DNA from 2 places in the Nocardiopsis sediminis genome. Region 1 is predicted to be linked to the other one. Evidence: riboswitches for the same ligand, from Rfam matches in the RefSeq annotation. Region 1 holds a riboswitch; the other holds the start of a gene.

Region 1 (4,675 bases):
CGACGGCTACATCACCTACATCGGGCGCAGCGACGACGTCTTCAAGGCGTCGGACTACCGGATCTCCCCCTTCGAGCTGGAGAGCGTGCTGATCGGGCACGAGGCGGTCGCCGAGGCGGCCGTCGTGCCCGCACCCGACCCGGTGCGGCTGGCGGTGCCCAAGGCCTACGTCACGCTGGTGGAGGGGGTGGCGCCCGGCCCCGACGTCGCCCGGTCGATCCTCGGCTACTGCCGCACGCACCTGGCCTCCTACAAGCGCGTCCGCCGGGTGGAGTTCGCCGAGCTGCCCAAGACCGTCTCCGGCAAGATCCGCCGCGTCCAGCTGCGCGACGCCGAGGAGGCCCGCCGCGACGCGACGCGCAGCGAGCAGGAATACCGGGAGGAGGACTTCCCCGGTCTCAAGGAGGAGGGGGAGGCCTGAACCCCAAGGGCGTCCGCCCAGTTCCGGGGGCGTTAGGGTGCTCATTGGGCCGTCGCACTGGGCCGTCGCACAAGGATGGGAACGCATGCCGAGCACCAATGACACACGGGTCGTCGACTACCAGCCGCTGGTCGCGCCACGGGACATCCTCGCCGAACTGCCGATGGGGCCGGAGCGCACCGGCCTGGTCGAGGACGCGCGCACCGAGGTCAAGCGGGTCCTCGACGGCACCGACGACCGGCTGCTGGTCATCGTGGGGCCGTGCTCCGTGCACGACCCCGATGCGGCGCTCGACTACGCCCACCGGCTCAAGGCGCTGATCCCCTCGCTCAACGATGACCTGTGCATCGTGATGCGCGTCTACTTCGAGAAGCCGCGCACCACCCTGGGCTGGAAGGGGCTGATCAACGACCCCGGCCTCGACGAGAGCCACGACGTCCACCGGGGGCTGCGCACCGCCCGCAAGCTGCTGCTGGACATCGGGTCGCTGGGGGTGCCCTCGGGCACCGAGTTCCTGGACCCGATCACCCCGCAGTACATCGCCGACGCGGTCACCTGGGGCGCCATCGGGGCGCGCACGACCGAGAGCCAGGTGCACCGCCAGCTCGGCAGCGGGCTGAGCATGCCGGTGGGCTTCAAGAACGGCACCGACGGCGACGTCCAGGTCGCGGTCGACGCCTGCGGCGCCTCCGCCGCCTCGCACACGTTCTTCGGGGTCGACCTGGCGGGCGCGGGGTCGGTCGTGGTGACCTCCGGCAACCCCGACTGCCACGTGATCCTGCGCGGCGGGCGCTCGGGCCCCAACTTCGACGCCGACAGCGTGGCGGGAGCACTGGGCACCATCGAGCGCGCCGGGCTGCCCCGGCGGGTGATGATCGACGCCAGCCACGCCAACAGCGGCAAGGACCACACCCGCCAGCCGGGCGTCGCCGACGCGATCGCCGCGCAGATCGCCGCCGGGCAGCGCGGCATCACCGGCGTCATGCTGGAGAGCTTCATCGAGGAGGGCGCCCAGAAGCTCGGCGACCCCGCCGACCTCGCCTACGGCACCTCCATCACCGACGCCTGCATGGGCTGGGACACCACCGCCGATGTCCTGGCCCGCCTGGCCGAGGCCGTGCGCAAGCGCCGCACGTCCTGATCCCGCGCCGGCCCCGCGCGCCCGGCCCGCACTGGGCCGGGCGCGTCCGCGCTGCTAGGCTGGTCGCGGTCGCCGAACCCGTACGGGAGAGTGCCCGCACAGCCGGTGCGGGCCGCCGAAGGAGCAAACCCTCCCCAGAGAACCTCTCAGGCGCGCCGGACCGTGCGGGCGAGACCACTCTGGAAAGCAGGGGCCCATGCCCCTCGCCGAAGGTGCAAGCCGATCACGCCCCCGGGCGCGGCGAAGCTCTCAGGCACCCATGACAGAGGGGGAGGATGACAGTGCATTTCGCGCTTGTGCCGAAACGACGCCCATCCTCTCGGGAGTGCCGATGACAGCGCCTGGCCACGACCCCGCAGACCTCCGCAGGACACCGCTCCACGATGTCCACGCGGCGCTCGGCGCGACCCTCGTCGACTTCGCCGGCTGGCTCATGCCGCTGCGCTACACCGGCGAGCGCGCCGAGCACACGGCCGTGCGCGAGCGCGCCGGGCTGTTCGACCTCTCCCACATGGGCGAGATCCACATCACCGGGCCCCAGGCCGCCGACCTGCTCGACCACGCGCTCGTCGGGCACCTGTCCAAGGTCGCCATGGGCCGCGCCCGCTACACCATGATCACCGCCGACGACGGCGGGGTGCTCGACGACCTCATCGTCTACCGGCTGGCCGACGACGACTTCCTGGTGGTCGCCAACGCCGCCAACGCCGGCACCGTGTCCGCCGCGCTGTCCGAGCGCGCCGCCGGGTTCGACGCCCGGGTCGAGGACCGCTCCGCCGAGTACGCGCTCATCGCGATCCAGGGGCCCGAAGCCGCGGCCATCCTCGCGCCGCTCACCGACGCCGACCTGTCGCAGATCCGCTACTACGCCGGCTACGCGCACACCGTCGCCGGGCACCCGGTGCTGCTCGCCCGCACCGGCTACACCGGCGAGGACGGCTTCGAGATCTTCATCCGGCCGGGCGGCGACGCCCCCGAGATCTGGGCGGCCCTGCTCGCCGCCGGCGAGCCGCGCGGCCTGGTGCCGGCCGGGCTGTCGGCGCGCGACACCCTGCGGCTCGAGGCGGGCATGCCGCTGTACGGCAACGAGCTGACCGCCGACACCACCCCGTTCGACGCCGGGCTGGGGCGGGTCGTGAAGTTCGACAAGCCCGGCGACTTCGTCGGACGCGCCGCGCTGGCCAAGGCCGCCGAGTCCGGACCGGAGAACCGGCTCATCGGGCTGGTCGCCCGCGGCCGCCGCCCCCTGCGCAAGGGCAACGACGTCCTGCTCGACGGCCGGCGTGTGGGGGCCACCACCAGCGGGGCTCCGTCGCCCACCCTGGGGCGGCCCATCGCCATGGCCTACATCGACCCCGGCGTGGACACCTCCGCCGACGGGTTCGTGGTCGACGTCCGGGGCCGCAGCGAGGCGGTCGACGTCGTCGAGCTGCCCTTCTACACACGGAAGTCGTGACTTTCCGCGGGCCCGTCACGTTGACGCGGCCCGGCGGATGCGGGCGCCCCGCCCATCCGGGAGAATCCGGCGGGTGGGCGGCCGCGGCCCCCACACATCGGCAGGTCAGGGCGGCGCCCCAGGTCGCGCCGTGCCGGATACAGGAACACCTCCAGGAGAGTTGAATTGAGCGTCCCCGCGGAGCTGGAGTACACGAAGGAACACGAGTGGGTGTCCATCAGCGATGGCATCGCCACCGTGGGCATCACCTCGTTCGCCGCCGAATCCCTGGGCGACATCGTCTTCGTCGAGCCGCCGGAGTCCGGCACCACCGTCACGGCGGGTGAGCCCTGCGGCGAGGTGGAGTCGACCAAGTCGGTCAGCGACCTCTACGCCCCGGTCAACGGGGAGGTCGTCGAGGTCAACGCCGACGCGGTCGCCGACCCCGAGGTCATCGGGGCCGACCCCTTCGGGCGCGGCTGGCTCTTCAAGGTCGAGATCGCCGGGGAACCGTCCGACCTGCTCACCCCGGAGCAGTACACCCAGCTGACCGAAGGCGAAGGTTAAGCACATGGCGTCTGAGAACCACCTCCTCGACCAGTCCCTCGCCGAACTCGACCCCGAGGTCGCGACCGCGGTCGGCCAGGAGCTGAGCCGGCAGCGCGACACCCTGGAGATGATCGCCTCCGAGAACTTCGCCCCCCGGGCGGTACTGGAGGCGCAGGGCACCGTCCTGACCAACAAGTACGCCGAGGGCTACCCGGGCCGCCGGTACTACGGCGGCTGCGAGTACGTCGACGTCGTCGAGCAGCTCGCGATCGACCGCGCCAAGGAGCTGTTCGGCGCCGAGCACGCCAACGTGCAGCCGCACTCCGGCGCCCAGGCCAACACCGCCGTCTACTTCGCGCTGCTCAAGCCCGGCGACACCATCCTCGGGCTCGACCTCGCCCACGGCGGCCACCTCACCCACGGCATGCGGATCAACTACTCCGGCAAGATCCTCAACGCCGTCGCCTACCACGTGCGCGACGAGGACGGCACCGTCGACTACGACGAAGTCGAGGCGCTGGCCCAGGAGCACCGGCCCAAGATGGTCGTGGCCGGCTGGTCGGCCTACCCGCGCCAGCTCGACTTCGCGCGGTTCCGCAAGATCGCCGACAGCGTCGACGCGCTGCTCATGGTCGACATGGCGCACTTCGCGGGGCTCGTCGCGGCCGGGCTGCACCCCAACCCGGTGCCCTTCGCCGACATCACCACCACCACCACGCACAAGACCCTCGGCGGTCCCCGCGGCGGGCTCATCCTCGCCAAGGCGGAGCTCGGGAAGAAGATCAACTCCGCGGTCTTCCCCGGGATGCAGGGCGGGCCGCTGGAGCACGTGATCGCCGCCAAGGCGGTCGCGCTCAAGGTGGCCGCGGGCGAGGAGTTCGCCGACCGGCAGCGCCGCACCCTCGCGGGCGCCCGGATCCTCGCCGAACGCCTGACCCGGCCCGACGCCGCTGAGGCGGGCGTGAACGTCCTCAGCGGCGGCACCGACGTCCACCTCGTCCTGGTCGACCTCGTGCACTCCGAGCTGAACGGCCAGCAGGCCGAGGACCGGCTGCACGAGATCGGGATCACGGTCAACCGCAACGCGGTGCCCAACGACCCCCGCCCGCCGATGGTCACCTCCGGGCTG
Region 2 (4,675 bases), on a different contig from region 1:
CACCCTCGGCCCCGAGGCGCAGACGCGCTACTACCGGGTCGTCACCGTGGACGCCTCGGGCCGGCGCAGCAGCCCCTCCGCCGTGGTCGGCGCCACCTCCACCGAATCGCTGGTGGTCGCCGGCGAACCGATCGCCACGGTCGGGGAGTTCGACTCCAAGAGCCTGGAGCTGGCCCTGGCCCCCTCCCGTGGGCAGTCGCGGTTCCGCGACGCCTTCCCCGACGGCGTCGACTTCACCTATGGCAGCAGCGACCCCGCCGCCGACTGGTGCTACCTGCACCCCGGGCCCGAGGACGGGTGGGGCGGCGAGCGCGAGCACACCTTCCGGCTGCGGTTCGACCTGGAGGAGGCGCCCGGCTCCGGCCTGGGCGTGGTGATCTGGCTCATCGACACCCACGCGAGCCGCCCGGGCACCGCCCGCCTGGCGGTCAACGACGCCCCCGCGGGCGAGATCGCCTTCCGGCGCGGGGCCACCCGCGGGTCGCTCGAAGGCGACGCCACCGTCCCCGGTACCGCGCTGGTGCCGTCGTTCGTCGAGCCGGTCCTCGACGCCGCGCTCTTCCGCGCCGGGCAGAACACGCTCGACATCACCAAGAGTGACGGCTCCTGGCACGCCTACGACGCCGTGGGGGTGTTCCGCCCCTCCTGACCGGCGCCCCCCGCCCCGGTAGCGTCGCCCGCCCCCGGGCGGGTGACGCTACCGCCGTCATCGCTTACCGTGGAACGCGCACGCGCGGACCGCCGACACGCCCGGGAGACGTGTCCGAGAACCGGAATCGAGGGTGATCGACCCGCCCCTGACGTGGGGCTTGCGGATGGGCGGCCCGGCGGCCGGAAACCTGTCGAAGACGTTCCACGACGCGCCGATGGGTGTCGTTGACGCTGTCCATCCGACCGGCTTACCTTCATTGTCGAAGGCACCCGCGGCGCAACCCTTCGACCCCCCTGTCAAACCGCCGCGGGCCGAGGAGCCGGAGGTTCGGCGTGGCGGTTACTAGCGGCAAGCAACAGACCTCCGCTCTCACGCGATCAGCTATACGGCGAGCTGGAGAGCAGGGCCTGCTGTGCGAAGAGGACGTGGTGGCGCTGCCTATGGACGTCGGTTATCGCGGCCCCACGGCATGTGCGGCCGCCGGAATCACCTACCGCCAGCTCGACTACTGGGCCCGCACGAACCTGGTGCGCCCCAGTGTCATCCCTGACGACGGCAGCGGTGCGGCGCCGCTGTACAGCTTCCGCGACATCCTGGTGCTCAAGGTCGTCAAACGGCTGCTCGACACCGGGATCTCGCTCCAGCAGATCCGCACGGCGATCGACCACCTCCGGTGCCGCGGCACCGCCGACCTCGCCCAGATCACCCTCATGAGCGACGGCGTCAGCGTCTACGAGTGCACCTCCCCGGGCGAGGTGGTCGACCTCCTCCAGGGCGGCCAGGGCGTGTTCGGTATCGCGCTGGGCCGCGTGTGGCGCGAACTCGAAGGGGCGCTGAGCGATTTCCCCGGCGAGCGCCTGGCCGAGCCGCTGCCCGCCGACTCCCACCCCGCCGACGAGCTCGCCCGGCGCCGCCGCGAACGCAAGACCGGGTGACCTGCGCCTCCTCTGCGCCGAATGGGTGGATCCATCCAGTACCGTTCGGTGAGGACGCCGCACTTGCACGGCCGGGAACCCACCCCGGCCACGCCGGGGCGCGGCGGCCCGTGGACAATGCAGTGACCGAAAATCAGAACCGGCCGCCGATACCACGCGGGAGAGACCCCTTAGCGGGGCGCCGACGGGGCAATACTCCCCAGTAACCTCTCAGGCACCAGGGACCGCGTGGAGAAGGCCACTCTGGAACGGTGGGCGCGTCGCTTCCGCGCCGCGACCGTGCGTGACAGAGGGGGAGACCAAGAGCAGCCGAGAATTTCGGCCCATGCGAGGAGGTCTCCATGCCGGAGCAGCCCAGACGTCCCGGAACCGAACCCGCGCGCAGGTTCGCCGACCGGCACATCGGGCCCGACCCGTCGGAGCTGGAGCAGATGCTGGCGACCGTGGGCTTTGCGTCCACGGCCGAGCTGATGACAGCGGCCCTGCCCGCGTCCATCCTCTCCGCCCCCGGCGGCTCCGCCCCGCTGCGGCTGCCCGAGGCCGCCGACGAGACCGGCGCCCTCGCCGAACTGCGCGCGCTGGCCGACCGCAACCAGGTGCTCACCTCGATGATCGGCCAGGGGTACTACGACACCATCACCCCGCCGGTGATCCTGCGCAACATCCTGGAGAACCCCGCCTGGTACACGGCCTACACGCCCTACCAGCCCGAGATCTCCCAGGGGCGCCTCGAAGCGCTGCTGAACTTCCAGACGATGGTCGCCGACCTCACCGGGCTCCCGGTCGCCGGCGCCTCGCTGCTCGACGAGGCCACCGCCGCGGCCGAGGCCATGACGCTGGCCCGCCGCGCCTCGCGCGGGAAGGGCGCGGCCTTCGTCGTCGACTCCGACGTCTTCCCCCAGACCCTGGCGGTGCTGCGCACCCGCGCCGAGCCGCTGGGCATCGACATCGTGGTGGCCGACCTCTCCGCCGGGCTGCCCGACGCCGACGCGTTCGGCGTCCTGGTGCAGTACCCCGCGGCCACCGGCGCCGTCCGCGACCCGCGCGCCGTCATCGAGGCCGCGCACGAGCGGGGCGCGCTGGCCGTGGTCGCCGCCGACATCCTCGCCCTGACCCTGCTGCGCAGCCCGGGCGACCTGGGCGCCGACATCGCCGTGGGCTCCACCCAGCGCTTCGGCGTGCCCATGGGGTTCGGCGGCCCCCACGCCGGCTACATGTCGGTGCGCGAAGGGCTCCAGCGCCAGCTCCCGGGCCGGCTGGTGGGGGTGTCGGTGGACAACGCGGGCCGGCCCGCCTACCGGCTCGCCCTCCAGACGCGTGAACAGCACATCCGCCGCGAGAAGGCCACCAGCAACATCTGCACCGCCCAGGTGCTGCTGGCGGTCATGGCCGGGATGTACGCGGTCTACCACGGGCCGCACGGCCTGCGCGCGATCGCCGAGCGGGTACACGGGCACACCGCCCGGCTCGCCGACGGCCTGCGCGCCCGCGGCCTGGAGGTGCTGCACGAGGAGTTCTTCGACACGGTGCGCGTGCGGGTGCGCGGCCGGGCGGCCTCCGTCGTCGGGGAGGCGCGCCGGCGCGGGGTCAACGTGCTGCGGGTCGACGACGACACGGTCGGCATCTCCTGCGACGAGGCCACCACCTCCGCCCACATCGGGCTGGTGCTGGCCGCCTTCGGCGGCACCGAGGGCGCGACCCGCCCGGGGGCGGCCGAGCGCGGCGCCACGCTGCCCGATGCGCTGCGCCGCGACGTCGACTACCTCGACCACCCGGTGTTCACCACCCACCGCAGCGAGACCTCGCTGCTGCGCTACATGCGCCGCCTGGCCGACAAGGACCTCGCGCTGGACCGGTCCATGATCCCGCTGGGCTCGTGCACCATGAAGCTCAACGCCACGGCGGAGATGGAGTCCATCACCTGGCCGGAGTTCGCCGGGCTGCACCCGCTGGCGCCGCTGGACCAGGCGGCGGGCAGTGTCGCGCTCGTGCGCGACCTGGAGAAGTGGCTCGCCGAGGTCACCGGCTACGACGCGGTGTCGCTCCAGCCCAACGCCGGATCGCAAGGCGAGCTGGCCGGGCTGCTGGCCATCCGCGGCTACCACCGCAGGCGCGGCGACATCGAGCGCGACGTCTGCCTGATCCCCAGCTCCGCGCACGGCACCAACGCCGCCAGCGCGGTGATGGCGGGGATGCGGGTCGCGGTCGTGGCCTGCGACGACGGCGGCAACATCGACCTCGGCGACCTGCGCGCCAAGATCGCCAAGCACGAGGGCCGGGTCTCCGCGATCATGGTGACCTACCCCTCCACCCACGGGGTCTACGAGGACACCATCACCGAGGTCTGCCGCCTGGTGCACGAGGCCGGGGGCCAGGTCTACGTCGACGGCGCCAACCTGAACGCGCTGCTGGGCTGGGCCAAGCCGGGCGAGTTCGGCGCCGACGTCAGCCACCTCAACCTGCACAAGACCTTCTGCATCCCCCACGGCGGCGGCGGGCCGGGCGTGGGCCCGGTCGCGGTGCGCGCGCACCTGGCCGGGTTCCTGCCCAACCACCCCGGCCAGCCCGACGCCGGGCCCTACACCGGGGTGGGGCCGGTCTCGGCCGCCCCGTTCGGCTCGGCGGGGATCCTGCCGATCTCCTGGGCCTACATCCGGATGATGGGCGGCGACGGCCTGCGCGCCGCCACCGAGGCGGCCGTGCTCGTGGCCAACTACGTCGCCAAGCGGCTGGAACCGCACTACCCGGTGCTCTACACCGGCGAGGGCGGCCTGGTCGCCCACGAGTGCATCATCGACCTGCGGGCGCTGACCAAGAAGACCGGCATCACCAACGAGGACGTCGCCAAGCGGCTCATCGACTACGGGTTCCACGCGCCGACCATGTCGTTCCCGGTCGCGGGGACGCTCATGGTGGAGCCGACCGAGAGCGAGAACCTGGCGGAGCTGGACCGGTTCATCGAGGCGATGATCGCGATCCGCGGCGAGATCGACCGGGTCGCCGACGGCGGCTACGACCGCGAGGACAACCCGCTGAAGAACGCCCCGCACACCGCCGAGGCGCTCACCGCCGACGACTGGAAGCGCGC

The links. A riboswitch is a leader RNA that binds a small molecule or an ion and turns the genes downstream of it on or off. The one in region 1 is predicted to bind glycine.
Region 2: it holds a riboswitch for glycine, as region 1 does, so the genes downstream of both, gcvP (aminomethyl-transferring glycine dehydrogenase) here and gcvT (glycine cleavage system aminomethyltransferase GcvT) in region 1, are expected to answer to the same signal.

Annotation. Positions count from the first base shown of each region.
Region 1 covers NZ_JBHSBH010000015.1:1,066,093-1,070,767, forward strand. Annotated here, with positions in the region: gene ACFOVU_RS27245 (AMP-binding protein) at 1-421, shown strand, start outside; gene ACFOVU_RS27250 (3-deoxy-7-phosphoheptulonate synthase) at 507-1,562, shown strand; glycine riboswitch at 1,732-1,838, shown strand; gene gcvT (glycine cleavage system aminomethyltransferase GcvT) at 1,894-3,018, shown strand; gene gcvH (glycine cleavage system protein GcvH) at 3,184-3,564, shown strand; gene glyA (serine hydroxymethyltransferase) at 3,569-4,675, shown strand, end outside.
Region 2 covers NZ_JBHSBH010000007.1:361,628-366,302, reverse strand. Annotated here, with positions in the region: gene ACFOVU_RS10680 (polysaccharide lyase family protein) at 1-649, shown strand, start outside; gene ACFOVU_RS10675 (MerR family transcriptional regulator) at 985-1,587, shown strand; glycine riboswitch at 1,735-1,824, shown strand; gene gcvP (aminomethyl-transferring glycine dehydrogenase) at 1,929-4,675, shown strand, end outside.